3 regions of the Shewanella vaxholmensis genome follow, and region 2 is predicted to be linked to each of the others. Evidence: predicted binding sites of a transcription regulator. Region 2 holds the regulator's gene; each other region holds the start of a gene.
What was found. The regulator NrdR, encoded in region 2, represses ribonucleotide reductase genes. The targets are predictions, from matches to a motif close to AAACACNANATNTNGTGTTT.

Region 1 (10,414 bases), on a different contig from region 2:
GATAGAAACAGGAACGACAGGCACGCCAACATCATTTGCTTGAGACGCAGACGTAAATGTCGCAGATGCGAACGTATTTGCGGGGGATGTACTATTGGCGAAAACGTCAGAAACAATGCTCAGTAACACTAAGCAAATTAACGACAAACATAATGGCAACCGACTGAAAAAATGGCTCAATTGACTTAAACCTTACTCATTTCTGACTCAATCGGTCGACCCATCATAAATACAAAGCTACTTATTTTCATCCATAAAATGATATTCAGACATCATGTGTCCAAGCTCAGTGGATTTGGTCTTTAAGTAGGCTTCGTTGTAACGATTCTTACCAACTTGCAGCGGTACGCGTTCAACCACTTCGATGCCAAATTCCTTCATCGCTTTTACTTTGCGAGGATTATTGGTCATCAAGCGCACATGCTTCACGCCTATCTGTTCTAGCATAGGTTTGATCATGTCATATTTACGCATATCGGCCTCAAAACCTAACTGCTCGTTGGCCTCAACTGTGTTGGCACCTTTATCTTGCAACTCGTAGGCGCGTATTTTATTCAACAAACCAATGCCACGGCCTTCTTGGCGTAAATAGAGGATAAAGCCACTGCCCGTTTCCGCAATATTTTGCATGGCAGCTTGTAACTGAAAACCACAGTCACAACGCAAGCTAAATAAAGCATCGCCGGTTAAACACTCGGAATGAATACGGCCCAACACAGGTTCATCCGCACTGAGCGTACCGAATGTGAGCGCAACATGCTCTTTACCTGATTCGGTATCTTCAAAACCATGCATGGCAAACACGCCCCAAGGAGTGGGTAACTTTGACGTCGCGACATATTTTATCGACATACTTAACCTTAACGACAACTCTCATTCCATGAGACGAATAAGATCCCTAGAAACAAAACGAGGATTAGGCACTTAGCCAACTAAGCGCACTATTCTAAAGTGTTTTCGAACAATCCAGAAATACTTTAGTGTTTTAATCAACTAAACCAAACATGAATGTCTTTTCGATGGGCAGCACGAAGGAATGGATTAAAACGAAGCAGTGCATTAAATACAAGGAGCACAAACACGCGATCGACACTCGATCCCGTGCCAGTGACATCCAATCCCACATTAAAATTTTGCGGGAGCGTATCCAGTAACTTCCGTTAGCCCCATTTCACGGCCGATAGCCGTCATAGGGTGGATTACCACAAGCCCTTTCACAGACTTTTTCAGTTTGCCCATGTCTGCTTGTTCCGCTTTTGTCAAAGCACGATGGAAAGGCAAACCTTTGATATCTGACCCTTGCTTATTCAATAAGCGGGTTTGTTGGCCTTTCACACTGCCGATTTGCTTAGTGACCGCAGCGATTTCGCGTTTGAACTGGGCAATAATGACGTCATCGCCTCTTTGTTCAGCCGCAGCAAGTTTACGACGAAATTTATCTAATTTATCGTTAAGCTGCTGCAGTTCTTGCTTTAAATTCATTCTGTTACCTTAAATTACCTAAGTTAGCCACAGTAAAATCTTAGCCTGATTATGCTAGCGTCTGTGTCAAGGCCTGAGATTATAGCAGCAAGTTACAGATCCTCGTTACCGCTTTTATAACAAACGAATGATCTGATTGCTGCTACCGCGAAACACGAGACTCGGATCGGCAAGACTTTGTTCAAATTTTCCGTCCACCAGCACATCAATATAGGCCAACACGGCGCGCTGTTCATCACTCAACTCATCGAGCACATAACCTGTCCACAGCCAAATATCCTTCCCCTTACACTCAGCCTTGACTCGTTTGACGAGCGTCAAAATGGCACTGAGATTGACAGGCAATAAAGGATCTCCGCCCGAAAGCGATAAACCACGGCGCACAATCCGCTTATCATTAAGATCGGCAATAATCCTATCTTCCATCGTCCTATCAAATACATGCCCAGAACGGGGATCCCACGTGCTTTGGTTGTAACAACCGCGGCACTGGTGCTCACAGCCAGAGACAAACAAGGTCGCACGGGTACCTGGGCCATTGACCACATCGATAGGGAAATACTGATGGTAATTCATTGATGGTCACTCACAGTGCATTTCATCTTTTAACATTGGTACTTACCCCATGACACCATTGATGCCACGGAATAAGTCTAACAGGCAGAATAAGGTAATAATGTTACAAGTGTTTGATCCTACGTTTTACTTCTTCTTGCTTACCATAATTAAAGGGCCGCGCATCAGGGCTGCCTAAGTAACCGCACACACGGCGCGTGACTGACACTCGACTTGGCTCATGGTTGCCACACTTAGGGCAAGTGAATCCTTTGCTAGTACAGCTAAATTCGCCAGTAAAGCCACAGTCATAGCATTCGTCGATTGGCGTGTTCGTGCCATAGTAAGGCACGCGGCTATAGCTATAATCCCAAACGTTTTCAAGCGCTTCGAGATTATGCTGCATGTTGGGGTATTCGCCGTAACAAATAAAGCCGCCGTTCGCAATTGCGGGATATGGCTGTTCAAAATCAATTTTATCGTAGGGATTTACGCTTTTTTCCACATCGAGGTGGAAACTATTAGTGTAATAGCCCTTGTCCGTCACCCCTGTGACTAGGCCAAATTGCTTCGCATCCAGTTTACAAAAACGGCTGCAAAGACTCTCGCTTGGGGTGCTATACAGACTAAAGCCATAACCTGTTTCAGCCTTCCACGCATCCGTGGCGGCTTTAAGATAAGCCACAATAGCGACGGCTTTGTCCCTTAATTGTGCATCGTCAAATACATGGGTTTGGGTGCCATAGAGTGCATTCATGGTTTCATGCAGACCAATGTAACCGAGTGAAATCGATGCGCGACCATTTTTAAAAATTTGAGAGACATCTTCATCGGCGCGCAAACGCACACCACAGGCACCTTCCATATAGAGGATAGGTGCCACGCGGGCTTTAACGCCATTGAGTCGCTCGATACGCGTATCCAGCGCTTTACGGGCTAAGACTAATCTGTCATCTAAAAGACGATAAAACTCCGCCTCATCGCCCTTCGCTTCCAAGGCAATCCGCGGCAAGTTTAAGCTCACTACCCCAAGATTATTGCGCCCTTCATGCACGAGTTCGCCATTTTCCTCATAGGTGCCTAAAAAGCTGCGGCAACCCATTGGGGTTTTAAATGAACCTGTGACTTTCTCGACTTGCTCGTAGTTGAGAATGTCGGGATACATGCGCATAGTCGCGCATTTGAGCGCCATCTGTTTGACATCGTAATTGCAATCGCCCGCTTTATGATTAATGCCATCACGAATCGCAAACACTAACTTAGGGAAAACTGCCGTCTTACGGTTTTTACCTAATCCCGCCATCCGTACTTTGAGCATAGATTGCTGAATTAAGCGCGATTCCCACGAGGTGCCTAATCCAAAGCCAAAGGTCACGAACGGTGTTTGACCGTTGGCAGTGTGTAAAGTATTGACCTCATATTCCAAAGATTGAAATGCATCATGACATTCTTTTTCAGTTTGCGCCGTGGCGAAGGCTTTAGCGTCGGTAATCTTCCAATTCAGGGCAATTTGGTAATGTTTGTCGTAGCTCTTAGCGACAAATGGGGCTAACACCTCATCGATACGATTAATAGTTGTGCCGCCATAGATATGGCTCGCCACTTGGGCAATGATCTGTGCGGTCACTGCTGTCGCCGTTGAAATAGACTTTGGGGTTTCAATTTCGGCATTACCCATTTTAAAGCCATGGGTCAACATGCCAGCTAAATCAATCAACATGCAGTTAAACATCGGGAAAAACGGCGAGTAATCTAGGTCGTGGTAATGGATCTCGCCCGCCTCATGGGCAGCGACCACATCCTTAGGCAAGATATGACTCTTGGCATAATGTTTAGCAACTATGCCCGCGAGCAAATCCCGCTGAGTGGGAATAACTTTCGAATCTTTATTGGCATTTTCATTGAGTAAGGCCGCATTGCTTTGCTCGACTAAACCACGGATTTCGAGATTGAGTTTACTGGTCGCTTCACGGCACACATCTCTGTCGTGACGGTATTCGATATACACTCGCGCTAATGATTTATACGGCCCTTCCATCAACAAGTTTTCAACCGCATCCTGCAAATGATGGATATCAACTTCGGTTAAGGTCGCGACACTTTGACTGATACACGCTGCCACTGTCGCTGCATAGTCGCCATCCTCTATTCCAACTGAGTTTGCAGCGGCATTCACTGCATCCCTTATCCTTGTTTCATCAAAAGGTGTGCGGCAACCATCACGCTTAATTACGACTGGCATTGTTCAGTTCCTCTCCATCTCGCCTAAAAATTAACACTACATCTAGTGATTTTAAAAGAATAAAACACAATATGTAGAGCATTAGGCTACAACGACGATGAAGCGTCCATGATCCAGATCATAGTTTTTAGGAAGAAATAAAAGAACAAACCAGAACTGCAGCTAGGTCCAATTATCTGAAAATTGCGCCTTGACCTGCTGATTAAACCCAGCTAGTTGATGCCTGAAATCAGTGATGATCAAGCACCATAACTCAAGATTAACGCTTAGCGAGTGCGAGATAACTACTGAGTTGGCCCGATGCCGACTGATGCGAGCCCATAGACGAAGCGAGTTGCATCATAGATTTAAGCCCCTGCCATTGCTGCTTTTGGGTATCCGTTAGTGGTGGCTCGGAATTTAAATAATCCGTTAATTGACCAAGGACTTTGGTGGCTTTTTGAGCGAGCACTGGCGACTGAGCATCATCCATATTGGTCAAAACGTTTTTTGCATCGACCAAGGTATTTATCAGGGGGTTGTTCGGTGATTTTTTGGCTAATGATTTGAGTTCATCATCTAAGAAATCTTGCAGCGACTGCTTGCTCGGCGTGGTTGTGCTCGGAACTGTAATACCGTTTTTCGATAAACGGTCGAGTTGCACGTCCGATAAAATGCCGTCTTTTTGTAAACGTGACACTAATGCGGGAATATCGGCGACACCAAATTTGCCATCAGCAAAAAAATCCTTCGCCATCGACTGAATTTTCTGTGCACGTTGCGCCCGTGGCGACAGCGCTATCTCATCGGCTCTACCAGTGTCGGGTTTAGCGGCATCCGTCTGAGTTTTCTTGGTCTCAGTGGTCGCATCGGTTTTAGCCGTACTCGTCTTTTGGCTATTGGCACCATAGGCATCGGCGATACTGGTACTGCTGCGATTAAGATTGAAGGCATTTAAAATAGAATTCATCGTCAAAAATTCGGCGTCTAAGACTCAATGACGGTTTTAAAGCAAAAACTAAGCCAATCAAGTATTAATCTGTGCAGAGCCTGAATTCTCGGGTAGCGAACAGCACCCGTAGGTTTATCTCTAGGACTGTAAATCTTCAATAAGGGCAAGACATTGCCGCCTCAGTAAATCGAGTGCCTCGGCATCCATCTGCACTTTATTTAGTAAGGTTTGCTTCAAAGCTAGGGCTTCATGCTTAATCGCCTCTCCCTGAGCCGTCAGAGTGATCAATTTTTTCCGCTCATCTTCAACGCAGGCCAAACGCGTGATCAAGCCTTTTACCTCTAACCGCTTAACGATAGGCGTTAGCGTCCCCATATCGAGCTTAGTCGCCATTGATAACTGGGTTTGGCTACAGCCATTTTGACGCCACAGGGTTTGCATCACCAGATATTGAGGAAAAGTTAACTCGTATGCCTCGAGTAAAGGCCGATAAGCGCGCACTAAGGCATTGCTCGCAGAATATAACGCGAAGCACACATTATCAGATAAACACAGTGCATCCCTTGGCGCTAGGCTTTGTGACTCTGGGTTTTGTAGCTCTGGGTTTTGACTCTGCTCTGTAGATCCGAGCTCTGGGTGAGATAAACAATTTTGCACGTTTAAGCGCCTGTCATTCAAACATAGCGCTATCTTATCCGATCCGCCCAATTGCATCTAGTTTGCGCGCAAAATATTTGCATTGTGCCATGAAGCCACGTACAGTTGACGCAGTTAGTTTGCGCACAAACAAAAGGTCAATTTTCTATGAGTAGCACTATTACCCAAACCCGTGAAATCCATTTAGCCAGTCGCCCTGAAGGCATGCCTACGGCAGAGAACTTTGCTTTAGTAAATAAACCCTTATCACCGCTCGCCGATGGCCAAGTGTTGATAAAAAACCTGTGGATGTCGGTCGACCCTTATATGCGCGGCCGCATGGTAGATCGTAAGAGTTATGTTCCGCCCTTCGCCTTGAATCAAGTCTTAGAAGGCGGCGCGATTGGTGAAGTTATCGCGTCTAAAAACAGTGATTTCCCAGTAGGCACTAAAGTCAGCAGTATGTTAGGTTGGCGCGAGCACGCTGTCACCGACACGACTGGACTGACCGCTCTGCCGCAAACCGAATTAGACAGTTCACATTTCCTCGGCGTGCTGGGTATGCCGGGCATGACAGCGTGGACGGGACTGACTCGCATCGCAGATTTAAAAGCAGGTGAAACCCTGTTTGTTTCTGCCGCATCAGGCGCCGTCGGCAGTGTTGCTTGCCAGATTGGTAAACTGATGGGGGCTCGCGTAATCGCCTCTGTGGGTTCAGATGAAAAAGCGGCATTGCTGCAAAGCTATGGTGTTGATGCCATCATCAATTACAAAACCTGTGGCAATCTCACCCAAGCGCTCACAAAGGCCGCGCCAGAAGGGATTGATGTGTACTTTGAAAACGTTGGTGGCGAACACTTAGCCGCAGCGCTGAGCAATATGAAAGATCATGGTCGTATCGCCGTTTGCGGTATGATTTCGCAGTATAACGACACAGCGCCAACACCTGGTCCAGACAACTTGGCCCTAATAGTGATGCGTAAACTTAAACTAGAAGGTTTTATCGTATCCGAACATTGGGCACATTATCCTGAGTTTGCCGCTAAAATGGCTCAATGGTTAGCTGAAGGTAAAGTAAAAGCTGAACAAACCATTTATCAAGGGCTTGAACAAGCACCGGATGCCTTTATCGGTCTGTTTGAAGGTAAGAATCGCGGTAAAATGTTGGTGAAATTAGCGTAACTCGCCATCAAAGTGACATAAACGCTCTGTTTAGATAACAAGACTCAGTTTTAGATAGCAAAAAGTCGGTATAACGCGAGTTATACCGACTTTTTCTATTTGATAGTCAACTGTTTATCTTTTAACGGATTAGCCCTTCCACATCGCAGCTTCAATCAAGTGGGCCACCTTTTCAACGGCAGCCTCGCCAGCGGCAATCGCCTCATCGGCACGGTGAAACTCCATAGTGCCGATATTGCCGACCTCAGGCACAATACAAATATCTGGCGGATCGCCCATCAAGCGCGCCCGTTTATGTCTTTGCTCTAAAATGCCCATTGATTGCGACATTACAGCAATCATGCCAGGATTCGATTTAGTGCCAAGTGAAAACTTATCGGTCAGATTGCTGACATAATCTCGGCCACGGGCAAACAAATCCATAAATCCAGTTTCTTGTCTTGCAGATGGATCCATTTCAGGTTCCGTTATCTTTTGACTCGTCATGTTCACCGGCAATACTTGAATACGGCCAGAATGATAACCATATAAATCCACGGCAATCACCAGATCAACGCCCATGGCACGACTAACAGAAACTGGCACTGGATTCACCACAGCACCATCAACGAGCCAGCGGTCTCCCTGTTTTACGGGCGCTAAAATCCCCGGCATGGAACAAGACGCGCGCACAGCTTGACGTAAATCCCCTTCCGTAAACCATATTTCCTGCCCCGAATACAAATCGGTCGCCACCGCGGCAAAGGGACGATTGAGGTTCTCAATATTCACATCGCCTATCCGAGCTTGCAGCACATCAAATACCTTATCGCCGCCAATAAGCCCGCCTTTACGCCATCGTATATCCATCAAGCCAAGCACGTCCCAGCTGGAGAAACTCCGAACCCATTCTTCTAGCTCAGGTAAATTATCATGGGCGTAAGCGGCTCCGACTAAAGCACCTACCGAACATCCCGCGACTTTATCGGGCTTGATCCCCATGGCGGCAAGGCCATTCAACACGCCTATATGTGCCCAACCTTTCGCAGCGCCACTACCCAAGGCAATACCCACCGAAGGGGTTGTTCCGTTAGCCATAATCATTCTCCTGTTACACTACCCGCTACACGATAACGTAAACTCCTTCCAAATCCACTGTCAATTAGTGAAACCAAGACAATTAAGTTCTTGTAACGTCAATGTAAACAAATGCAGGCAACAGAGTGTAAATGACACACTTTGGCGATAAATCCATGTATGAAACAGAGATAATCGCCGATGTGGATAGCTGAGTTAGGGCGATTAAGGCTATAATCTGCCCTTACTAAGATTTAGGGGATATACCTTTGCAATTTACCGATTTTTCTCTGGACCAGCGTCTGCTTCAAAGCATAAAACATATGGGGATCACAGAACCCACCGCCATCCAGGAACAAGCACTGCCTATCGCATTGGCAGGTAAAGATTTAATGGCGTCATCAAAAACGGGCTCAGGTAAAACCTTAGCGTTTTTGTTGCCCGCATTGCAAAGAGTCATTTCTACCCGCTCACTGTCAAAACGCGATCCTAGAGTATTGATTTTATTACCGACCCGCGAACTAGCACATCAAGTGTATAGTCAGCTTCGCCTGCTGGTCGCCAACACCCAATACAAGGCCATCAGCGTTCTGGGCGGTGAAAACTTTAACGATCAAGCGAAAGCCTTAGCGAAAGAGCCGCATTTCATTGTCGCGACGCCAGGTCGTATCGCCGATCATTTAGAGCAAAAACATCTATTCCTAAATGGCTTAGAATTACTCGTGCTCGATGAAGCCGACCGTATGTTAGATTTAGGCTTTGCCCCGCAGTTAAAAGCCATCAACGATGCTGCCGATCATAAACGTCGTCAAACGCTTATGTTTTCTGCCACATTAGATCATGACGAAATCAATGATATCGCGGCAACGCTGTTAAAAAATCCAGCGCACGTAGCGATTGGCGCGGCTCACTCTGAGCATAACGACATTCACCAACGTATCTTTTTATGTGACCACTTAGACCATAAAGAAGCGTTATTAGCCCGTTTGCTCAAAGATGAAACCCATAAGCAAGTGATCATCTTTACCGCGACACGCCCAGATACAGAGCGCTTAGCCGCTAAATTAACTGCGCAAGGTTTTGCAACCGCAGCACTCAGCGGTGATTTAAAGCAAGCCGCACGCAACCAAATCATGGACCAATTTGCCCGTGGCCAACAACAAGTTCTCGTGACGACCGATGTCGCCTCTCGTGGTCTGGATTTGCTTAATGTGTCCTTGGTCGTTAACTTCGACATGCCTAAATTTGCCGAAGAATACGTGCATCGTATCGGTCGTACTGGCCGTGCTGGCGCGAAAGGTGATGCTATATCGCTCGTCGGGCCTAAAGATTGGGACAACTTTAAGAAAGTCCAAGTCTTCCTTAGAAAGACCTTTGAGATCAGTACTATTCCAGGTCTAGAAGCTAAATTTAGTGGTCTAAAAAGCAAAGCTAAACAGACACCAGCAAAACGTGTTGCTAAAGCCGAGCTTGCTAAAGGTAAGAGCAAAAGAACTAAAGCAGCCACACCGGCGCCTTCACGGGATAAGCGTTTTATCACGGGCGTGGACATTGGCGATGCACCAATGCGTAAAAAGCCTGCTGCGGCGAAATTACTGCAAGACAATGATACAGAAGAAGTTTAGAACAAATTAAAGCATACATGCCGGTGGATTTAACATCAGATTTTATTTCTGATACCCATTACATTGGCTGATCGAATACTGGGAATTGACGCACTAAGCGTATCAGTCTGTCGCCAAGCGAATCAAAAGCGCAGGGTAAACACTGATCCTCACGTCATTTCCAGCTACAATAGCGCTATTATCGATATTTTGAAGGTGTAACATGAGAGTTTGTGGTGTTGAATTAAAAGGTGGCGAAGCCATTATCAGTTTATTGAGCTATGAAGGTGAAACCTTCAATGTGCCAGAATGCCGTAAGGTGTCTTTCACCGTTTCCCAATCTGCTACCACAGAAGCTATTCGTGAGTTTCACTTCGCTTTTCATAAGCTTATGCAAGATTATCGCGTTGATGAAGTTGTCATCATTGAACGTGAACAAAAAGGTAAATTGGCGGGCTCAGCCACAAGTTTTAAACTTGAAGCCGCGATTCAATTAGGTGAATTACCTGTCAGCTTACTGTCTCCTGTCACTATCAAAGAGCAAAACAAGCGCAATCCACCACAGGTTGATTTCGATAGTTTAGATCTTAAAAAAGTGCAGCAGTTAGCTTTCGAAGCCGCTTACGCCCAGCAAAATCGCCGTATTTTCGGCAAAGTTTAAGTAATGCGATGACTCAGGCTCCGAAGTCATTCGGAGCCAAATTCCCTATGAATCCATTAAAATAC
Region 2 (10,414 bases):
TAACGCAATTCAGAACGAAACTCTGCGTCAAGAAGAGCATATTGAGCTGATTGCTTCTGAAAACTACACCAGTCCACGCGTGATGGAAGCGCAAGGTTCACAGTTAACCAATAAGTACGCTGAAGGCTATCCAGGTAAGCGTTACTACGGTGGTTGTGAGTATGTGGACGTAGTTGAAACCTTAGCGATTGAACGTGCTAAAGAATTGTTTGGCGCAACTTACGCTAACGTACAACCTCATTCAGGTTCACAGGCAAACAGCGCTGTTTACATGGCATTGTTAAAACCTGGCGATACCGTACTGGGTATGAACTTAGCTCATGGTGGTCACTTGACCCACGGTTCACCGGTTAACTTCTCTGGCAAACTGTACAACATCATTCCTTACGGTATCGACGAGTCTGGCAAAATTGACTACGACGAGATGGAACGTATTGCCTTAGAACACAAGCCTAAGATGATGATCGGCGGTTTCTCTGCCTACTCAGGTATCGTTGATTGGGCAAAAATGCGTGAAATCGCAGACAAAATCGGTGCTTATTTATTTGTCGATATGGCACACGTTGCCGGTCTTATTGCTGCGGGCGTTTATCCAAACCCAGTACCACACGCACATGTTGTGACATCTACGACCCACAAAACCTTAGCCGGTCCCCGTGGTGGCGTGATCCTGTCTGCTGCTGATGATGAAGACTTGTACAAAAAGTTGAACTCTGCAGTATTCCCTGGCGGTCAAGGTGGCCCATTAATGCACGTTATCGCAGGTAAAGCGGTGGCGTTCAAAGAAGCCCTAGAGCCAGAATTTAAAGTGTACCAACAGCAAGTGGTTAACAACGCTAAAGCAATGGTTGAAGTGTTCCTTGAGCGCGGTTACAAAATCGTCTCTGGCGGAACCAGCAACCACTTAATGCTAGTTGACCTGATTGGTCGTGACTTAACGGGTAAAGAAGCCGATGCCGCCTTAGGTAGCGCTAACATTACCGTGAACAAAAACTCAGTGCCAAACGATCCACGTTCACCTTTTGTGACCTCAGGTGTGCGTATCGGTACGCCAGCGATTACGCGCCGCGGTTTTAAAGAAGCGGAATCGAAAGAGCTGACTGGCTGGATTTGTGACATCCTTGATGATGCTAACAATCCTGCCGTGATTGAGCGTGTTAAAGGCCAAGTATTGGCACTGTGCGCACGTTTCCCTGTTTACGGCTAATTTAAGTACGTATGTGCTTAAGTAGATGACTGGCTGAGAGTGATCGCTTGCTGACTAGGTACTTACATGAGGTACTTACATCAGTTACTTACATTAGGTACTTAACATCCGGTAGTTAACCTCAGCCCATAAATAGGATAAAATCCCATGGCCGCATTAAGCGGCCATTTTTATTGCTAAAATCTTAGACTTAAACCAAACAGGCTAACCTTAGATAACATAGTAAAGCCAACGGCTTTACGTCATTCACTGGCAGGAGGCTCAATGCATTGTCCATTTTGCAGCGCTACAGATACTAAAGTCATCGATTCTCGATTAGTGGCGGAAGGCCATCAAGTGCGCCGTCGCCGAGAATGCACCGAATGCCATGAAAGATTTACCACCTTCGAAGGCGCCGAATTAGTCATGCCTAGGGTGATCAAGCGCGATGGTTCACGCCAACCCTTCGATGAAGAAAAACTCCAAGGTGGCATGTTGCGCGCCGTTGAAAAACGCCCTGTGTCTATGGATGAAATCGAGCAAGCACTCAGTAAAATCAAATCGACCCTACGCGCCACTGGCGAGCGAGAAGTGCCATCAGAAATGGTGGGTAACTTAATGATGGAGCAATTGATGAGCCTAGATAAAGTCGCCTACATACGTTTCGCTTCTGTGTACCGCGCCTTTGAAGACGTGTCTGAATTTGGCGAAGCCATCGCCAAGCTGCAAAAGTAGTTATTCGATTTTTGTGGCTAGTCTATCGGTGTTTGGTTGCGCTAGCTTTAAAAGAGGCTTTTGATTAATAGCTTCTGCAAGACAGGTTTTAAAAACAGATTTGCAAGACTGGTGAAAGCCGAAACCTTTAACAACAGGGTTGAACATGAGCTTGAACATAAGTTGGTCCGTACTCGATACCCAAATGATGAGCCGCGCGATTCAATTGGCGCGCAAAGGATTTTACACCACTAGACCCAATCCCAGTGTGGGCTGCGTTATCGTTAAAGATAACCAAATCATTGGCGAAGGTTATCATCAAAAAGCGGGTGAGCCCCACGCCGAAGTGCATGCGTTACGTATGGCTGGCGAACACGCCCGCGGCGCAACGGCCTATGTCACCTTAGAGCCCTGTAGCCATTATGGCCGCACGCCACCCTGTGCCTTGGCACTGATCAATATTGGCGTTAAGCGTGTGGTGGTGGCGGTTGAAGATCCAAATCCGCAAGTAGGTGGTCGTGGCATTCAAATGCTGCGCGATGCCGGTATTGAAGTGGATGTGGGATTACATCGCGATGAAGCCTATGCCTTGAATTTAGGCTTTATGAAGCGTATGGAATCAGGTTTACCCAGAGTCACTGTCAAATTGGCTGCCAGTCTCGATGGTAAAACCGCGCTGTCTAACGGTGTGTCTAAATGGATAACTGGTCCAGAATCTCGCCGCGACGTGCAGCGATTACGTTTACGTTCTTGTGCACTGGTCACGGGAATTGAAACCATATTGGCGGACGACCCCTCACTCAATGTGCGTTATCAGGAACTTGGCAGCTTAAAAGACAGTGTAACCGAGGCGCAATTACTGCAGCCATTAAGAGTGATACTCGACAGTCGCGCCCGTTTGCCGTTATCGGCCGCCTGCTTGGCTATCGTATCGCCCATACTCTTGGTCTCGACCGTGGCTTATTCCGCAGAGTTTCAAGCACAATTGCCCTCCCATGTGAGTTGCCTAGTATTACCAGCAATTGCAGGTCGCGTCTCATTGCCTGAACTATTAAGCTATTTAGGCCAAAGCTGTAATCACGTGCTGGTGGAAGCGGGTGCAACCTTAGCGGGCGCATTTTTAGCGCAGGGGCTTGCCGATGAGTTAGTGCTGTACCAAGCGATGAAAATCCTCGGTGGGTATGGGCGTAATCTGCTGCAATTGCCCGATTATCAAACCATGGCACACATTCCTGCACTAATTTTGGTAGATGAGCGCAAATTAGGGCTAGATACCCGTTTAACTTTGAGCGTTATGCTTGATACCTCTTTATCTAAATCGAATTGGAGCAAGATAACCGTTTAACCTTGAGTCTTATGCCTTATTACTTCTTTATTTAATTAAGTGAGTTAACCATGTTTACTGGGATTATTGAAGCCGTTGGCACCCTGCGCAAACTGGAGCGTAAAGGCGATGATATTCGTCTTACCGTGGCGAGCGGCAAACTGGATTTAAACGATGTGCGTTTAGGCGACAGTATTGCCACCAACGGTGTGTGCTTAACGGTTGTGCAGCAATTAGCCGACGGTTATGTGGCTGATGTCTCTGCCGAAACCGTGAGTCTCACCGGTTTTGCTCACTACAAAGTGGGCACTAAGGTGAATCTTGAAAAAGCCGTCACCCCAACCACACGCTTAGGCGGACACATGGTCAGCGGCCATGTTGACGGTATAGCTATGGTTGAGCAACGCCTAGTGCGTGGTCAAGCTATCGAGTTTTGGTTAGCCGCACCCGCAGAGCTTGGGCGTTACATTGCCCATAAAGGTTCCATCACCATTGATGGCGTGAGTTTGACGGTTAACGAAGTGGACGGTAGTCGATTCCGCCTGACCATAGTGCCGCATACCGCAGGTGAAACCACGTTAATCGACCTGCAAGCGGGCGATAAGGTGAATATCGAAGTGGATTTAATCGCCCGTTATCTTGAACGCTTGATGAATTATGATGGCAAAGACAGCAAGAGCGGTGGTGTCACCATGGAAATGTTAGCCCGTGCCGGCTTTGTGCGTTAGTGCACTGGTAATCGTACTGCTAAGGTATAGAATTTCATAACAACAGCAAAATCATAAGGTCCTACAATGGCGCTGCACAGTATAGAAGAGATCATCGAAGATATTCGTCAAGGCAAAATGGTTATTTTGATGGATGACGAAGACAGAGAAAACGAAGGTGATTTGATCATGGCGGCCGAAATGGTAACGCCAGAAGCGATTAACTTTATGGCGAAATATGGCCGTGGACTCATTTGCCAGACCATGACCAAAGCCCGTTGTCAGCAGTTAAATCTGCCCTTAATGGTGACGAATAACAACGCCCAGTTCTCGACTAACTTTACGGTTTCTATTGAAGCAGCCGAAGGCGTGACTACCGGTATTTCGGCCCACGACCGCGCGGTAACGGTAAAAGCGGCCGTGGCTAAAGAGGCTAAAGCGTCTGATTTAGTGCAACCTGGGCATATCTTCCCGTTAATGGCACAGGACGGCGGCGTATTAACCCGCGCAGGCCACACTGAAGCTGGTTGTGATTTAGCCCGTCTTGCGGGACTTGAGCCATCGGGCGTTATCGTTGAGATTTTGAACGAAGACGGCACTATGGCACGCCGCCCAGATTTAGAGATTTTCTCCGAGTTGCACGGTATCAAAATCGGCACTATCGCGGCATTGATCGAGTATCGCAACACCAAAGAAACCACGGTTGTGCGTGAAGCTAAATGCAAACTACCGACCCGTTTCGGCGAGTTCGATATGGTGACTTTCAGAGACACTATCGACAATCAACTGCATTTTGCCTTAGTCAAAGGTGAGGTGAAGAGCGATTGTTTGGTGCGCGTGCATCTGCAAAACACCTTCAACGATTTACTCCATTCAGAGCGCGATCAGCAACGCAGCTGGCCACTCGAAAAGGCGATGGAGCGTATTTCTGCAGAAGGTGGCGTATTGGTTTTACTAGGGAATCAAGAACATCCCTGTGAAATCCTCTCTAAGGTGAAAGCCTTTGAAGCCGAAGATCAAGGCCAAGCGCCTGCTTCTGCAAAATGGCAGGGGACGTCGCGCCGTGTGGGGGTGGGTTCGCAAATCCTCGCTAGCCTTGGCGTGACTAAGATGCGCCTGCTCAGCTCGCCTAAACGTTACCATTCACTTTCGGGCTTTGGCCTTGAAGTGACTGAGTATGTGGCGGACTAAAACCCAAAGTTACACTGAAGTAAAATTAACAATTTCTGATAATTTGCATAGGGCTCTGGGCAATTGGCTGTGATATCATGTCGCCACTTTTCGCCCCGAGCTGGGTGCTTTAGCTAAATTAGGTAAGATAATGAACGTAGTTCAAGGTAATATCGAAGCGAAAAATGCCAAAGTTGCGATTGTAATTTCGCGTTTCAACAGCTTTTTAGTTGAGAGCTTGCTTGAAGGTGCACTTGACACGCTGAAACGTTTTGGCCAAGTCAGCGACGACAATATCACTGTTGTCCGTGTACCAGGTGCGGTTGAGTTGCCGCTAGCTGCGCGTCGCGTAGCTGCCAGTGGTAAATTCGACGGTATTATCGCATTAGGTGCGGTGATCCGTGGTGGTACTCCTCATTTTGATTTTGTTGCAGGCGAATGTAATAAAGGTCTAGCTCAAGTTGCTTTAGAATTTGATCTGCCTGTTGCTTTCGGTGTTTTGACCACAGATACCATTGAACAAGCTATTGAACGTTCAGGTACCAAAGCGGGTAACAAAGGCGGCGAAGCTGCTTTAAGTCTGCTTGAAATGGTCAATGTTCTGCAAGAACTTGAACAACAGTTGTTATAGTAGGAAAAATAATGAAGCCTTCTGAGCGCCGCAAGGCCCGCCGTTTAGCCGTTCAAGCCATCTATTCATGGCAACTAAGCGGGAATAATATTGCCGATGTCGAGCATGAGTTTTTAACTGAACAAAGCCTCGACGGTGTTGATGTAGCTTATTTTCGTGAGCTATTTTCAGGCGTTGCAACGAAGAAAACCCAATTGGATGAGCTGATCATCCCGCATCTGGAACGCCCGATTGATGAAGTGTCTCCAGTAGAGAAAGCCATAGTTCGTTTAGCGACCTATGAGCTGACTTTCCGTAAAGATGTGCCATACAAGGTCGCGATTAACGAAGCGATTGAGTTGGCAAAAGCTTTCGGTGCGGACGAGAGTCATAAGTTTGTGAACGGACTGCTCGACAAACTGGTTGCACGCAAGTAATAAAGACAAACGGTATCTTAGGATACCGTTTTTCATTGCTAACAAAGGTGGCCGATGTAAGTCGTGCCAAACTGTACAGTGAAAGAATTCCAATTAATTGAATGTTATTTTAGCAACCGCGGCCCCACTCGCCGTGATGTGAAGCTTGGCATCGGTGACGATTGCGCTTTAGTGCAACCCGCAGAAAACAAGTCGATTGCTATCTCCTGTGACACCTTAGTCGAAAATGTCCATTTCTTCCCCGATATGCCTCCTGCAGCCTTAGGTTACAAAGCCTTAGCAGTAAATTTATCTGATCTGGCTGCCATGGGCGCAGAACCCGCGTGGATGACGCTTGCCTTGACGCTACCCGAAGTCGATGAAACTTGGCTCAGTGGTTTTAGCGAAGGTTTATTTGAAGCAGCCGATTACTATGGCATCGCCTTAATTGGCGGCGATACGACTCGTGGCCCACGGGCGATTAACATCACAGTGCACGGCCAAGTCCCACAGGGTAAGGCACTCACGCGTCATGGTGCTAAAGCCGGTGATTGGATTTATGTCACGGGCACGCTCGGAGATTCGGCCTTAGGTCTGGATATCATTCGCGGCGCGCAACAGGCCAGAGCTGAGCATAAAGAATTCCTGATCAATCGCCATTATCGTCCAACACCAAGAGTCTTAGCGGGCCAAGCATTGCGTTCGCTTGCCTCCAGTGCTATCGACCTTTCCGACGGGTTTATCTCGGATATCGGTCATGTACTTAAGGCTTCGGCAGTTGGCGCGGTTGTAGATGTTAATTGCATCCCGCTTTCGCGCGCGATGCAAGATACCGTCAGCGAGGAGCATGCCTTAGGTTATGCACTGACAGGCGGCGAAGATTACGAATTGTTGTTCACCGTTCCTGAGGCGCAAAAAGGCGCGCTTGAGACGGCATTAAGCCATGCAGGAGCAAAGTTTGTTCGTGTTGGGCAAATTTGTGCGGGCAGTAAGCTCAAGTTACAACTCAATGGTGAGCCGTTTACGCCTCCATATCATGGTTTCGAGCACTTCTAATGAAATGGTTGTCAAAGGATCAGGCGTTAACGCGCCTGTCATTAAAAAATCCTGTCCACTTTTTGGCACTCGGTTTCGGTAGCGGACTCGCCGCTAAAGCGCCCGGTACTTTCGGTACCATAGCTGCTATTCCCCTCTATTTACTGATGGCGCCATTACCACTTGCTTGGTATATCGGCTTAACTTTAGTCAGTGTATTTGCAGGATTTTATATCTGTGGTAAAGCGGCACATGACATGGGCGTACACGACCATGGCGCGATTGTGTGGGATGAAGTGGCTGGACTGTTGATCACTATGATAGCGGCACCTGCGGGCTGGATTTGGCTATTAGTGGGCTTTGGTTTATTTCGCTTTTTCGACATCATCAAACCTTGGCCAATCCGTTGGCTCGATGCCAAAGTCGAAGGTGGTTTTGGCATTATGATTGACGATGTCTTAGCGGGCGTATTTGCCTTTATCTGTCTGCAAGGGCTAGTCTGGTGTGTTAGCTAACATGGCATGATAGTTAACATGGCCAACAACTAACCCTTAGCTTTTGATTTCGCATTTTTCTGATTGAAGCTTGATTGAAGGGATTAGCTGAATATCCCTTATTCCTTTTCTGCTTGATTTTATTATTGCAGCAGTTCCCTTGCGTTTGCTAGGGTATTGCTGGTGATAGTATCGCCACCTAACAGTCTTGCAAGTTCTTGAATACGCTGCTCACGATCGAGCGACTTCATTGTAGTTTCTGTACTGCCCGCCTTATTAAACTTATCGACGAACATGTGTTGATGACCATTGCCCGCAACTTGCGGCAAGTGAGTCACGCACAGTACTTGGGTCGATTCCCCTAAGCTGCGTAACATGCGGCCAACCACTGCGGCGGTGGGGCCGGAAATCCCGACATCAACCTCATCGAAAATCAATGTTGGCGTGGCAACTTTCTTCGCGGTAATGACTTGGATCCCTAAGCCTATCCGTGAAAGCTCACCGCCAGACGCGACTTTCGAAATCGGTTGTAAGGGTTGGCCAGGGTTAGTGGTTACCATAAATTCGATATTGTCACTGCCGTTGGCTGACATTTGCTCTGGGTGGAAATTGACTTCGATAGTAAATTTACCCTTAGGCATATTCAGTTCGTGGATTGACTGAGTCACGAGTTTGTCGAGTTCTTTGGCATATCTAGCGCGGCTTTGGCTGAGTTTTTGTGCGTTGCTAAGGTAAGCGGCTCTGCTGGCATCGACCTGTAGTTGAATTTCTTCGAGCTTGCTTTCGTCACTGTCTAAGGTGCTCAGCTCTGCCTTTAATGCCAAATGATGTTCGGCCAGTTTATTTGGGCTGACATGGTGCTTACGCGCCAGTTGCATGGCTTTTGATAGCCGTTCTTCTAAATAGGCAAAGTGGGTTGGATCGAGTTCAAGCTTACTCAAATAGTGCTGTAATTCGCCTGCGCTTTCTTGCACTTGGATTAAGGCATCATTGAGCATAGTGTTGATATTGCTTAATGCAGGATCGTAGCTTTGCAGATCTTCGGCGAGGGAAACGACTCGATTAAGCAGCGACTCTATATTGTTCTCTTCGCCTTCAGTGAGTATATCTAAGCTCGCCTGACAGGTATCAATCAACTCAGTGCCATTGGCAAGACGTTTGTGCTCTTGCTCAATTTCATCGAACTCATCGACTTTAAGATCAAACTCATCGAGTTCTTCTACTTGATATTGCACTAATTGCTTACGGGCAATACGTTCATGCTGGGAGGCTTCGAGTTGCTTTAGATCGGCCTCAATTTGTTTGCAGCGTTGAAAGCTGGCGGCAACCGTATCGATAAGTAATCTGTGATTGGCATAACTGTCGAGCAGAGTGAGTTGGTGTTCACTCTTCAACATTGCATGGTGCGCATGTTGGCCGTGAATACCGATAAGCAACTGACCCAGTAATTTAAGCTGTGTCAGTGGTACTGGATTACCATTGATGTAGGCGCGTGAACGGCCATCGCTACCAATAGTTCGACGTAGGATACACTCATCATCGAGTTCAAGATCGTTATCTTCTAACCAACGTTTTGCCAGTGGAATATCGTCCAAGGAAAAGCGGGCGCTGACCTCGGTTTTATTGGCTCCTGGGCGAACACTGCTGGCATCGGCACGATTGCCTAGGCACAGGCCTAGCGCATCGATGGCGATCGATTTACCCGCACCGGTTTCACCTGTGATGCTGGTCATACCGGGGCGAAAATCCAGTTCTAAAAAACGGACGATTGCGAAGTTATTAATGCTGAGTTGGCAAAGCATAGTGAATTCCTGTCGAAAAACATACCAAACCACTGTATTGATAAACAGTATATACTGATTTTATATACAGTAAAGTGGCTTGGGTAAATAATCGGCATTATCGGCAGTAAATATTTTTAATTGACTGATTATGCGTAGGTTCTTACTAAGCTTTCTAAGATAGGCAAACTGAAAAAAGTGACTAAGGTGCCAAATAGAATGCCCTGAGCACTGGTTGAAGCCTGAGTATTATAACGCTGGGCGAGTAAGTACACGCTAGCGGCTGTGGGCAGTGCGCTCAAGATCACGCCCATGATCAGGTAGTCACCACTGACTCCAAAACGGTTAAGCATAAAGTAGACGAGTGCCGGTTGGATAGCCAGCTTGAAGAGGTTGATAAGGCTCAGTTCGATAAAATTTTTGGGGCTAAATACGCTGCTATCTTTCTGGTAGCGCATCGCTTTGGCGAGTACCATGCCGATAGCAAATAGTGCGCAGGGGCTTGAGGTATTGCCAATTTGCTGGATCATTAGCGCCAGCCCAGAAGGTAGTTTTATCTCTAGCGCCGAAATGCTGACACCAATTAAGCTACCAATAACGATAGGGTTTTTACCGACCGCCATCATCATTATGACTAAGGCGTGGTGTTGTCTTTGGGTGTTTGTGGCCAGTTCCATCGAGACTAAGGCGACGGCAAACATCAGCACGGATAATAAGCTGGCAATCGCAGCGGCGACTAAGGCGCTTTGCTGCTGCGGAAAGAGGATGATGAGTAGTGGAATACCAATAAATGCCGTATTACCAAAGGTGGCATTGAGGGCTCGAATAGCGGCAACCGCATGCTGTTTGGGGTTAGCAAGCAGCGAGAGCCCAAGGCAGACAAGATAAGTGATCACCATAGCCGTGCTGTAGCCCGCAATAAATCCCCATTGCAAAATCTCACCAATCGGCTGCTGCGCGAGGGCGATAAGCATGAT
Region 3 (10,414 bases), on a different contig from region 2:
ACCCGATGAACCGTTAATTAACAGGTTAGGTACGCGTGTGGGTAGTACGGCGGGAATTTGTTCAGTGCCGTCGTAGTTAGGGACGAAATCCACTGTCTCTTTTTCAAGATCGGCGAGTAATTGATGCGCTAACTTATCCATACGGATTTCGGTATAACGCATTGCCGCCGCTGAGTCACCGTCGACCGAACCGAAGTTACCTTGGCCGTCTACTAAGGTGTAACGCAGTGAGAATGGCTGGGCCATACGGACGATAGTGTCATAAACAGCAGAATCACCATGGGGATGATATTTACCGATGACGTCACCGACCACACGGGCAGATTTTTTGTAAGGCTTGTTCCAATCGTTCTTCAATTCACTCATGGCAAACAGAACGCGGCGATGAACCGGCTTTAAGCCGTCGCGCACGTCTGGTAATGCACGTCCCACGATAACGCTCATGGCGTAATCAAGGTACGAATTCTTTAGTTCGTCTTCGATATTAATTGGCGAAATAGATGATGCCAGATCAGTCATAAACTGCTCGTTCCCCTGAAAAATAGCCGACAACGTATAATCCGTATCATTGCCTAGCCCAAAAACGTGATTTGGCATTCTAACACAGTTATTTAATGTCGCCAGACCTATCATTATCGAATTGAGAGTCTGGTGGCTTAATAGATGAAAACACTGTCAATTTGGTCGTTTGAGCGATAAACAAGCGTTGAAATTCGTGGCTTAGGATGAGAAAAAATCGTCAAAGGGATAAAGTAAAAGGTCGATACGGAGCACAACAATTAACATAAAAGCAGAAAACTGCTGAAAATTCACTCAACCACAAGGGCTTAGCTCAGTCGAACACTTTGTTTATCAAACATAGTCGTTATAATAGCCGCACAATACAGCTACTTCAGGTAATAGCATGCATCAGAATACCAATGTGGACCCACAGGAAATCGCAAAGTTTGAACGTATGGCCGAAACGTGGTGGGATCTCAACGGTGAATTTAAGCCGCTGCATCTATTAAACCCGCTGCGCTTAAATTATATCGATCAAACTGCTGGCGGCATTTTCGGTAAGAAAGTGCTCGACGTTGGTTGCGGTGGCGGGATTTTATCTGAAAGCATGGCCCGTATCGGTGCCGAGGTTGATGGTCTTGACATGGGTGATGAGCCCTTAGAAGTCGCCCGCCTACATGCCCTCGAAACCGGCGTAAGCATTAATTATGTAAAAAATACCGCCGAGACCCACAGCCAAGATCATCAAGCCTATTACGATGTGGTGACCTGTATGGAAATGCTGGAGCATGTGCCCGATCCACAATCTGTGATCAAGGCTTGCTGTGACATGGTTAAACCCGGTGGCTTTGTGTTTTTCTCCACCATCAACCGCAACATTAAATCCTATGTGCACACGATTCTGGGCGCAGAATATTTACTGAAGATGCTGCCAGTTGGTACCCATGAGCATAAAAAATTCATTAAGCCTTCGGAATTGATTGAACTTGTGGACAATACCGATCTGATCTGTACCGATGCATTAGGCATCAGCTACAACCCGCTGACGGGCATTTTTAAATACACGCCTAAAGTTGATGTCAATTACATGATAGCGACGCGTAAGGTTGATTAATATGAGTCTGGCACAGATCAAAGGCGTACTGTTCGATCTCGACGGCACCTTAGCCGATACCGCGCCGGATCTGGTGCAGGCCCTTAATTTAAGTCTTCAAGACGTCGGCATCGCCGCGCAGCCGTTAGCGGCCATGCGCTACGCCGCATCCCACGGCAGTTTTGCCTTAGTCGATGCGGCGATACCCAATGCAGCGAATGATCTTCGCACTCAAGTTCAACAAGGGCTGCTCGCCCACTATCAGCGCATTAATGGCGATCACTGTGCGCTATTCGCAGGTATTGCAGCATTACTCGACTGGCTCGAGTTAATGCAGCTGCCGTTTGGGGTGATCACCAATAAGCCAGCGCGCTTTACCCGTCCCTTATTGCGAAAACTGAATTTACACTTGCGTATGCCAGTGATTATCAGTGGTGATTCGACCAAACACCCAAAACCCCACACAGCACCTATGTTATTAGGGGCTCAGCAACTGAACTGCGCTCCAGAGCACATTTTGTATCTTGGGGATGCTGAGCGAGATTTGCTCGCAGCCAAGGCAGCGGGCATGTTAGGTGGCGTTGCCCTATGGGGTTATCTGGGGGTCAACGACAAGCCATCGCAGTGGCCTGCCTACGCGCACTTTGCCAGCCCTACTGAGTTACATCAGGCATTAGCCGACGCATTCGCCTGAAAACTCGCCCATAAAATGGTTAACAAACTTCACTTTTGCACTCGAAGATACACCTTTTACTAAAGTGACTATGCAGACGCACATATGTGTGTTTGCTTGATTTTTTACCTGCGAATAAAATCAGGCTGCGAAAGGTCGGCGGATAAAAGATCGGCACTTGTGCGCGATCGCGATCTAAAGAAAAGATCGCCTAAAAATCCCCCATGAGTGCGACATGCTAACCTGAAATTGAGCTTCAAGGTTAGTCGTTACTAACGCTAAGGCTTATCCTCAACTTATCCACAAGATGTCCCCTGAATTCAGACTTGCAAATAGGGGCAAACCTCACTATCTTGTATCCCAGATAATTTAAAACACCATATCTTGTGTATAGGTAGCAATCAGACACACTAGAAGTTCGCCGCTTAATTGACTTATTTTCCACCAGTCAGCTGTATTTAAGGGACGGTTATTGATTGTTTTACAAGGATACGTACGGTGAACTTGCTCACCTAAATAGATATAAGAACCAAGGCCTATCTCCAAATGAATAGCACTATGACAGTCACAAAACGCTGTGGCGATCGTGAGAATATCGATCTCGAAAAAATACACCGCGTAATTACTTGGGCAGCCAAGGGATTAAAAAACGTTTCTGTTTCTGAAGTTGAACTTCGCTCGCACCTACAGTTTTTCGATGGCATCCCAACCGAAGCCATCCATGAAACCATTATCAAAGCAGCGGCGGATTTAATTTCTCCAGAATCACCGGACTATCAGTTCCTCGCCGCCCGTTTAGCGGTGTTTCATTTGCGTAAGAAGGCCTTCGGTCAATTCGAGCCGCCAGCACTGTATACTCACGTGACTAAGTTAGTTGAGCTTGGCAAGTATGACATGCACATTCTGCAGGATTACAGCCGCGAAGAACTCGACGTGATGGATACCTATATCGACCATTGGCGCGATATGGACTTCTCTTACGCAGCGGTAAAGCAGCTTGAAGGCAAATATTTAGTTCAAAACCGTGTGACACACGAAATCTACGAGAGCGCGCAGTTCCTCTACATTTTGGTCGCGGCCTGTTTGTTTGCCCGTTATCCAAAAGAAACGCGCCTGAAATACGTTAAAGATTTCTATGACGCGGTATCGACCTTTAAGATTTCGCTGCCAACGCCAATCATGGCTGGGGTGCGCACGCCAACACGTCAGTTCAGCTCTTGTGTACTGATCGAATGTGGTGACAGCTTAGATTCAATCAACGCGACAGCTTCGTCGATAGTGAAATACGTCAGTCAACGTGCGGGTATCGGTATTAACGCCGGTCGTATTCGCGCCTTAGGTAGCCCAATCCGTGGTGGTGAAGCCTTCCACACAGGTTGTTTACCTTTCTATAAGTATTTCCAAACCGCAGTTAAGTCTTGTTCTCAAGGCGGCGTGCGTGGCGGTGCTGCGACCCTGTTCTACCCGATTTGGCACTTAGAAGTCGAATCTCTGCTGGTATTGAAAAATAACCGCGGCGTTGAAGATAACCGTATCCGTCACTTAGACTACGGTGTGCAGTTGAACAAAGTCATGTATCAACGTCTGATCAAGGGCGAAAACATCAGCCTGTTTAGCCCATCAGATGTACCTGGTTTGTACGATGCGTTCTTTGAAGATCAAAACGAATTCGAACGTTTATATGTGCAATACGAGCAAGACAGCAGTATTCGTAAGAAAACTATAAAGGCAGTTGAGCTGTTTTCACTGATGATGCAAGAGCGCGCCTCAACCGGCCGTATCTACATTCAGAACGTGGATCACTGCAACACCCATAGCCCGTTCGATTCTAAAGTCGCGCCGATCAGACAATCTAACCTGTGTCTTGAAATCGCCCTGCCGACAAAACCATTGAACAACATCGATGATCCTAATGGTGAAATCGCGCTTTGTACGCTGTCAGCACTCAACTTAGGTTCAATCAAAGAATTATCTGATATTGAGCCATTAGCCGACCTCGCGGTACGCGCACTGGATAATCTGCTGGATTATCAAGATTATCCTATCAAGGCAGCACAACTTGCCTCGATGAATCGCCGTACCTTAGGTATAGGCGTAATTAACTTCGCTAACTACTTAGCGAAAAATGGCATGAAGTATTCCGATGGCAGCGCGAACGATCTGACCCACAGAACCTTTGAAGCCATTCAGTTTTATTTACTGAAAGCCTCGATGAACTTAGCCAAAGAGCAAGGTGCGTGTCCGTTATTCCACGAGACCACGTACGCTCAAGGTATTTTGCCAATCGATACTTATAAACGTGACCTAGATAAAATTTGTGCCGAACCATTGCACTTAGACTGGGAATCACTGCGTAGCGATATCAAGCAATATGGCCTGCGTAACTCGACGCTGTCGGCATTAATGCCATCAGAAACCTCGTCGCAAATCTCCAATGCGACCAATGGTATCGAACCACCGCGTGGCCTTATCAGCGTGAAATCGAGCAAAGACGGTCAGCTAAAACAAGTGGTACCTGATTTCGATACGCTGAAAGATAGCTATGAATTACTATGGAAAATGCCAAGTAATGATGGTTACTTACAGCTAGTGGGCATCATGCAGAAGTTCGTTGACCAAGCGATTTCAGCCAACACTAACTACGATCCTTCACGTTTTGAAGGCCGTAAAGTACCGATGCAAACCCTGCTGAAAGATTTGCTCAATGCTTACAAGTTAGGTGTGAAAACGCTTTACTACCATAACACTCGCGATGGTGCATCGGATTCACACGATGACATCACCAATTTAGAGAAAGAAGATGACGGTTGCGCCGGCGGCGCGTGTAAAATCTAGTCTTTAACGTTAACGCGGCTCTTACAAATAAAAAGTATAGGGATCCCGATTGAGTGGATCCCTATCCATTGGAAAATAGCACCATGGCCTACTCTACCTTCTGTCAAACACCCAACGATGCCACCCGTGAACCTATGTTTTTAGGTCAATCGGTCAACGTGGCTCGTTACGATCAACAAAAATATGAAGTGTTCGAAAAACTGATAGAAAAGCAGTTATCTTTCTTTTGGCGCCCGGAAGAAGTAGACGTCAGTCGCGATAAAATTGACTACGGTGCATTGCCCGATCATGAAAAACACATCTTTATTTCTAACCTGAAATACCAAACCTTACTCGACTCGATTCAAGGTCGCTCACCCAATGTGGCCTTTTTACCACTGGTGTCGCTACCTGAACTAGAGACTTGGATTGAGACTTGGTCTTTCTCTGAGACGATTCACTCGCGCTCATACACCCATATTATTCGCAATATCGTTAACGATCCTTCAGTGATCTTCGACGATATCGTCGTGAACAAAGAAATATTAAGCCGTGCGACCGATATCGCCGCTTACTACGATCACTTGATCCAACTGACTCAAGTGTTCCATCTACTCGGCGCGGGTACCCATGTTATCGATGGCAAAGAAGTCATAGTCAACACTCGTACCCTGAAAAAAGCCTTGTACCTGTGCATGATGTCAGTCAACGCCCTAGAAGCGATTCGTTTCTATGTTAGCTTTGCCTGCTCATTTGCCTTTGCTGAACGTAAGCTAATGGAAGGTAACGCGAAAATCATTCGCCTGATTGCCCGTGATGAAGCACTGCACTTAAACAGCACTCAGCATATTTTAAGCATCATGCAAGGCGGTAAAGACGATCCAGAAATGGGTGAAATTGCTGCAGAATGCCAACAGGAAGCCTTCGATTTATTCTTCAAGGCCGCAGAGCAAGAGAAAGAATGGGCAAAATACCTGTTCAAAGACGGCTCTATGATAGGTTTGAATGAACAGATCCTCTGCCAATACGTTGAGTTTATTACGAACCAACGGATGAAGTCGGTGAACCTGCCGCAACCTTATCCTGAAATAACCAATCCATTACCTTGGATGAAAAACTGGTTAGAAAGCGATGCAGTGCAAGTCGCGCCTCAGGAAGTGGAAGTGTCTTCATACCTTGTCGGTCAAATCGACTCAGCGGTTGATGGCGATGAATTCCTCGACTTCGATCTCTAAGACGCTCAACAGTGACGTTAATAATGGCATTACAACAGTGACATCGAAAAAACGGCCACAAAATCTGTTCGCGAAGGCGCCAATTGTGCGCCTTCAAGGTCAACCTGTGTTGCTCTTTACCGAGCAACAAGGCACCTTGTTGCAAGCGCTCGAAGCCAAAAAAGTCAAAATCTTCTCAGAATGTCGCAACGGTTTCTGCGGTGCCTGCAAAACTCGCGTCATCAGCGGAAAAGTCAGCTACTTAAACGAACCCTTAGCCGAACTCAAACATGATGAATGTTTGCCCTGCTGCTGTGTACCAATCGAAGATTTAGAGCTGGATCTATCACCTGAAGGGACAGCTGTGGTCACCTATGCGTGTCAATCTCATCAGAATAAAGCCAGTTTGGCTAAGCCAAAGCAAACACAAAATGTAGCAAGTGACACACGCACGCAAAAACAGGCAGTGTTTGAAGACTCATAACGGCAAAACTCGATTGTTCAATAAGCTGCTTTAAACAAGATGTGGCGTTAAAACCCAAAATCGCTTTAAAACAAAAATGAGCTTTTAAACAAAGAGTAGCTTTAAGACAAACAGCCCCTTTCAATACAGCCTTATTCAATCCGCGCCATTAGATACCAAACGTTTTAAAACCCACTATTTTCCCTTCCCTCTATTTTCAATACATTCACACTAAAAAACCTAAAACAAACTAAAACAAAAAAGCCTGAACACAGGTTCAGGCTTTCAGGATCTAAAATTGAATACTTAACGCTTAAAACGTAAGGCTTATCGACTTTCTATAAACGCATCGCCAGTTCGGCACCTTGGCGAATCGCCCGTTTAGCATCAAGTTCTGCGGCGACATCGACACCGCCAATTAAATGCACAGGCAGGCCCGTCGCTTTCATCTCATCCACTAACGTGCGATTCGATTCTTGCCCAGCACACAAAACGACGTTATCGACGGCCAGCACTTCAGCGGTTTCACCCACGCGAATATGCAGTCCTGCATCATCAAACTTGTCGTAACTCACGCCCGTTTTCATCTTCACATCATGTTGCTTAAGCACAAGACGGTGGATCCAGCCGGTAGTTTTACCTAAGCCCTTGCCCATCTTCGACGTTTTACGTTGCAGTAAAAACACCTTACGATGATCAGTATTGTCGGAATGAGGTTCAGTTAGGCCGCCTGCATGCTGGTAAGTTTTATCTATGCCCCACTGTTGCAGCCATTTATCTGGGTCCAAGGTGCTAGATTGGCGCTCACATAAGTAATGCGCCATATCAAATCCGATACCGCCAGCACCAATCAAGGCTACTGTATTACCGACAGTCACTTCACCCGAGAGCACTTTTTGATAATCGACCACCCGTGGGTCATCAAAGCCGGGTAAGACTAAATCACGCGGCACAACACCTGACGCTATCACTACTTCATCAAATTTTTCGGTCGCCAATACGCTGGCATCGAGGCGAGTGTTTAATCTCAGCTCCACCTTATGCAGCTTAATTTGATTGATGAAGTAACGGATAGTCTCGTTAAACTCTTCCTTTCCAGGGATTTTACGGGCGAGATTAAACTGTCCACCCACCTCGGATTTCGCTTCAAACAAGACAACATCATGGCCTCGCATGGCGGCATAAACAGAAAATGCCATGCCCGCAGGACCTGCGCCCATCACCGCAATACGCTTTTTATTGGCTGTGGGTAAGAAGTTGATTTCAGTCTCATAACAGGCACGAGGATTCACTAAACAGGTTGCGCGCTTGAGGGAAAAAGTATGATCAAGACATGCTTGGTTACAGCCAATACAAGTGTTAATCAGCTCTGGTGTGTTCGCCGCAGCTTTATTGACAAACTCAGGATCGGCGAGAAAAGGCCTTGCCATCGACACCATGTCAGCTTGACCAGAAGCAATAATCTGCTCGCCGATTTCAGGGGTATTAATGCGGTTAGTCGCAATTAAAGGTACAGAGACAGATTGTTTGAGCTTTTCAGTTACCCACGCAAAAGCGCCGCGGGGCACACTCGTCGCAATGGTCGGTACGCGCGCTTCATGCCAGCCGATGCCGGTATTTAGAATGGACACGCCAGCTTGCTCTAACCACTGGGCGAGCTGCACCACTTCATCCCAAGTTGAGCCGTTATCCACCAGATCGAGCATAGATAAACGGAAGATAATGATGAAGTCTTTACCGACTTTTGCCCGTATCGCGTTAACAATCTCAATCGGGAATTGCGCCCGCTTTTCAAACGCACCACCCCATTCATCGGTGCGGGTGTTGGTGCGCGCACTGACAAACTGATTGATCAAATAGCCTTCAGATCCCATCACCTCAACGCCATCGTAACCGGCTTTCTTGGCAAGAGCGGCTGAGCTGGCGTAATCCTTAATGGTCGAGCGCACTTGGCGACTAGACATAGCAGACGGCGTAAAAGGTGTAATGGGTGATTTAATTTTGCTCGGTGCTTGGGAAAAAGGATGATAACCGTAGCGGCCCGCATGCAAAATTTGCATGCAGATCTTACCGCCGGCCTCATGTACAGCCTGCGTGACCACGCGATGCTTACCGACTTGCCAAGGAAAACTCAGCTGACAGGCATGGGGCGTAAGGCGGCCGCGAAGATTGGGGGAAATACCGCCCGTTACAATCAAACCCACGCCGCCCAGAGCGCGTTCTTTGTAGAACGCTGCCAGTTTCTCAAATCCGCCCTTTTCTTCTTCCAAACCTGTGTGCATTGAGCCCATAAGCACGCGGTTTTTGAGCTGGGTAAATCCCAGATCTAAGGGTTCTAATAAATGGGGAAACGACATTCAAACATCCTTTTAAAACAAGTGATTTAAATCAGCATACCTTGAGTCAAATCTAAGCTCAACCGTTGGATCGAGGCCATTAGTCAAAATCCTTTACAATTGTGTTTAGCCTGTAGCGCCATTTTCAGTTAGCATGGGCAGATTGGACTTATAAAGGAGTGACAGATGTCCGCTAACCCATCGTTTTTCAAGAGAATATGTTTGTTTATTTGGCACACCCTCAACGGGACGCGTAAACTGATCCTCAATCTGATCTTTTTTGGCATCTTAGCCGCCATCATTATTTCTATTGGCAGCAGCGAAGATATCCAAGTAGAAGACAACTCAGCGCTGGTGCTTAATCTGGCCGGCTCGATTGTCGATCAGAAACAACAGGTCGATCCCTTAGAAGCCGCATTCAAGCAAGGCCAAAATGCCAACGCAGATGGGGAAATCCTGCTCGCCGATGTGCTGTATGTAATTGACAATGCCGCGCAAGATCAAAGGATTAGTACCCTAGTACTTGATCTAGCCGATTTGAAACGTGCCGGGATCAGCAAGCTGCAATCTATCGGTGATGCACTTAACCGCTTTAAAGAAAGCGGTAAAAAAGTGGTCGCCATCGGTAATTACTACGAGCAGAATCAATATTTCCTCGCCAGCTTTGCCGACACTATTTACCTCAATCCCCAAGGCGGCGTGTCGCTTGATGGCCTGAGTATGTACAACCAGTACTTCAAATCGGCCTTAGATAAACTCAAAGTTAAAGCGCATATTTTCCGCGTAGGGACTTTTAAATCTGCGGTTGAACCCTACATGCGTGACGATATGTCCGACGCCGCTCGCGAAGCCAGCAGTGCGCTTTTAGCGGATGTATGGCAAAGCTACACCCAGACTGTCGCAGGCAATCGCAATATTGAGCCTAACTCACTGGTACCCGATGCAACCACTTATTTGGCCGAGCTCGATAAAGCCAATGGTGACTCTGCGGCAATGGCCATCAACATGAAATGGGTTGATAGCTTAGCGACCACGGAAGATTTTCGTCAAACCATGTTAGAAACCGTGGGCAAGGCCAGCAGCGGTGACAGTTTCAAGCAAGTGAGTTTTTATGATTATTTAACCTTAGTGACGCCATTGCCAAGCTTTGTTGAGCAAGACAGTGTCGGCATAATTGTGGCGAGCGGTACGATTCTGAACGGCACTCAACCTGCTGGCCAAATTGGCGGCGAAAGCACTGCCGAGCTGTTACGTAAGGCACGTTTTGATAAACACGTTAAAGCCTTAGTGCTGCGCGTCGATAGCCCTGGCGGTAGCGCC

Region 1: a site for NrdR is predicted at 4,311-4,330, ahead of nrdD (anaerobic ribonucleoside-triphosphate reductase). Genes of this name have one in related genera too.
Region 3: a site for NrdR is predicted at 2,640-2,659, ahead of nrdA (class 1a ribonucleoside-diphosphate reductase subunit alpha). Genes of this name have one in related genera too.

What each region holds. Positions count from the first base shown of each region.
Region 1 covers NZ_JAUOEV010000005.1:134,810-145,223, reverse strand. The annotation lists gene Q4Q46_RS06895 (hypothetical protein) at 1-180, opposite strand, end outside; gene ribA (GTP cyclohydrolase II) at 238-852, opposite strand; gene Q4Q46_RS06885 (YibL family ribosome-associated protein) at 1,126-1,482, opposite strand; gene nrdG (anaerobic ribonucleoside-triphosphate reductase-activating protein) at 1,597-2,058, opposite strand; gene nrdD (anaerobic ribonucleoside-triphosphate reductase) at 2,162-4,279, opposite strand; gene Q4Q46_RS06870 (hypothetical protein) at 4,539-5,228, opposite strand; gene Q4Q46_RS06865 (MarR family winged helix-turn-helix transcriptional regulator) at 5,349-5,867, opposite strand; gene Q4Q46_RS06860 (NADP-dependent oxidoreductase) at 6,015-7,028, shown strand; gene rssA (patatin-like phospholipase RssA) at 7,158-8,105, opposite strand; gene Q4Q46_RS06850 (DEAD/DEAH box helicase) at 8,354-9,709, shown strand; gene Q4Q46_RS06845 (DUF3010 family protein) at 9,912-10,349, shown strand; gene Q4Q46_RS06840 (M48 family metallopeptidase) at 10,397-10,414, shown strand, end outside.
Region 2 covers NZ_JAUOEV010000028.1:12,277-22,690, reverse strand. The annotation lists gene glyA (serine hydroxymethyltransferase) at 1-1,207, shown strand, start outside; gene nrdR (transcriptional regulator NrdR) at 1,472-1,921, shown strand; gene ribD (bifunctional diaminohydroxyphosphoribosylaminopyrimidine deaminase/5-amino-6-(5-phosphoribosylamino)uracil reductase RibD) at 2,067-3,245, shown strand; gene Q4Q46_RS19185 (riboflavin synthase) at 3,296-3,952, shown strand; gene ribBA (bifunctional 3,4-dihydroxy-2-butanone-4-phosphate synthase/GTP cyclohydrolase II) at 4,019-5,122, shown strand; gene ribH (6,7-dimethyl-8-ribityllumazine synthase) at 5,253-5,732, shown strand; gene nusB (transcription antitermination factor NusB) at 5,744-6,148, shown strand; gene thiL (thiamine-phosphate kinase) at 6,227-7,183, shown strand; gene Q4Q46_RS19160 (phosphatidylglycerophosphatase A family protein) at 7,183-7,677, shown strand; gene recN (DNA repair protein RecN) at 7,800-9,458, opposite strand; gene Q4Q46_RS19150 (AEC family transporter) at 9,587-10,414, opposite strand, start outside.
Region 3 covers NZ_JAUOEV010000014.1:83,448-93,861, forward strand. The annotation lists gene gyrA (DNA gyrase subunit A) at 1-519, opposite strand, end outside; gene ubiG (bifunctional 2-polyprenyl-6-hydroxyphenol methylase/3-demethylubiquinol 3-O-methyltransferase UbiG) at 905-1,615, shown strand; gene Q4Q46_RS13285 (HAD family hydrolase) at 1,617-2,288, shown strand; gene nrdA (class 1a ribonucleoside-diphosphate reductase subunit alpha) at 2,814-5,102, shown strand; gene nrdB (class Ia ribonucleoside-diphosphate reductase subunit beta) at 5,186-6,316, shown strand; gene yfaE (class I ribonucleotide reductase maintenance protein YfaE) at 6,354-6,779, shown strand; gene Q4Q46_RS13305 (oxidoreductase) at 7,097-9,115, opposite strand; gene sppA (signal peptide peptidase SppA) at 9,281-10,414, shown strand, end outside.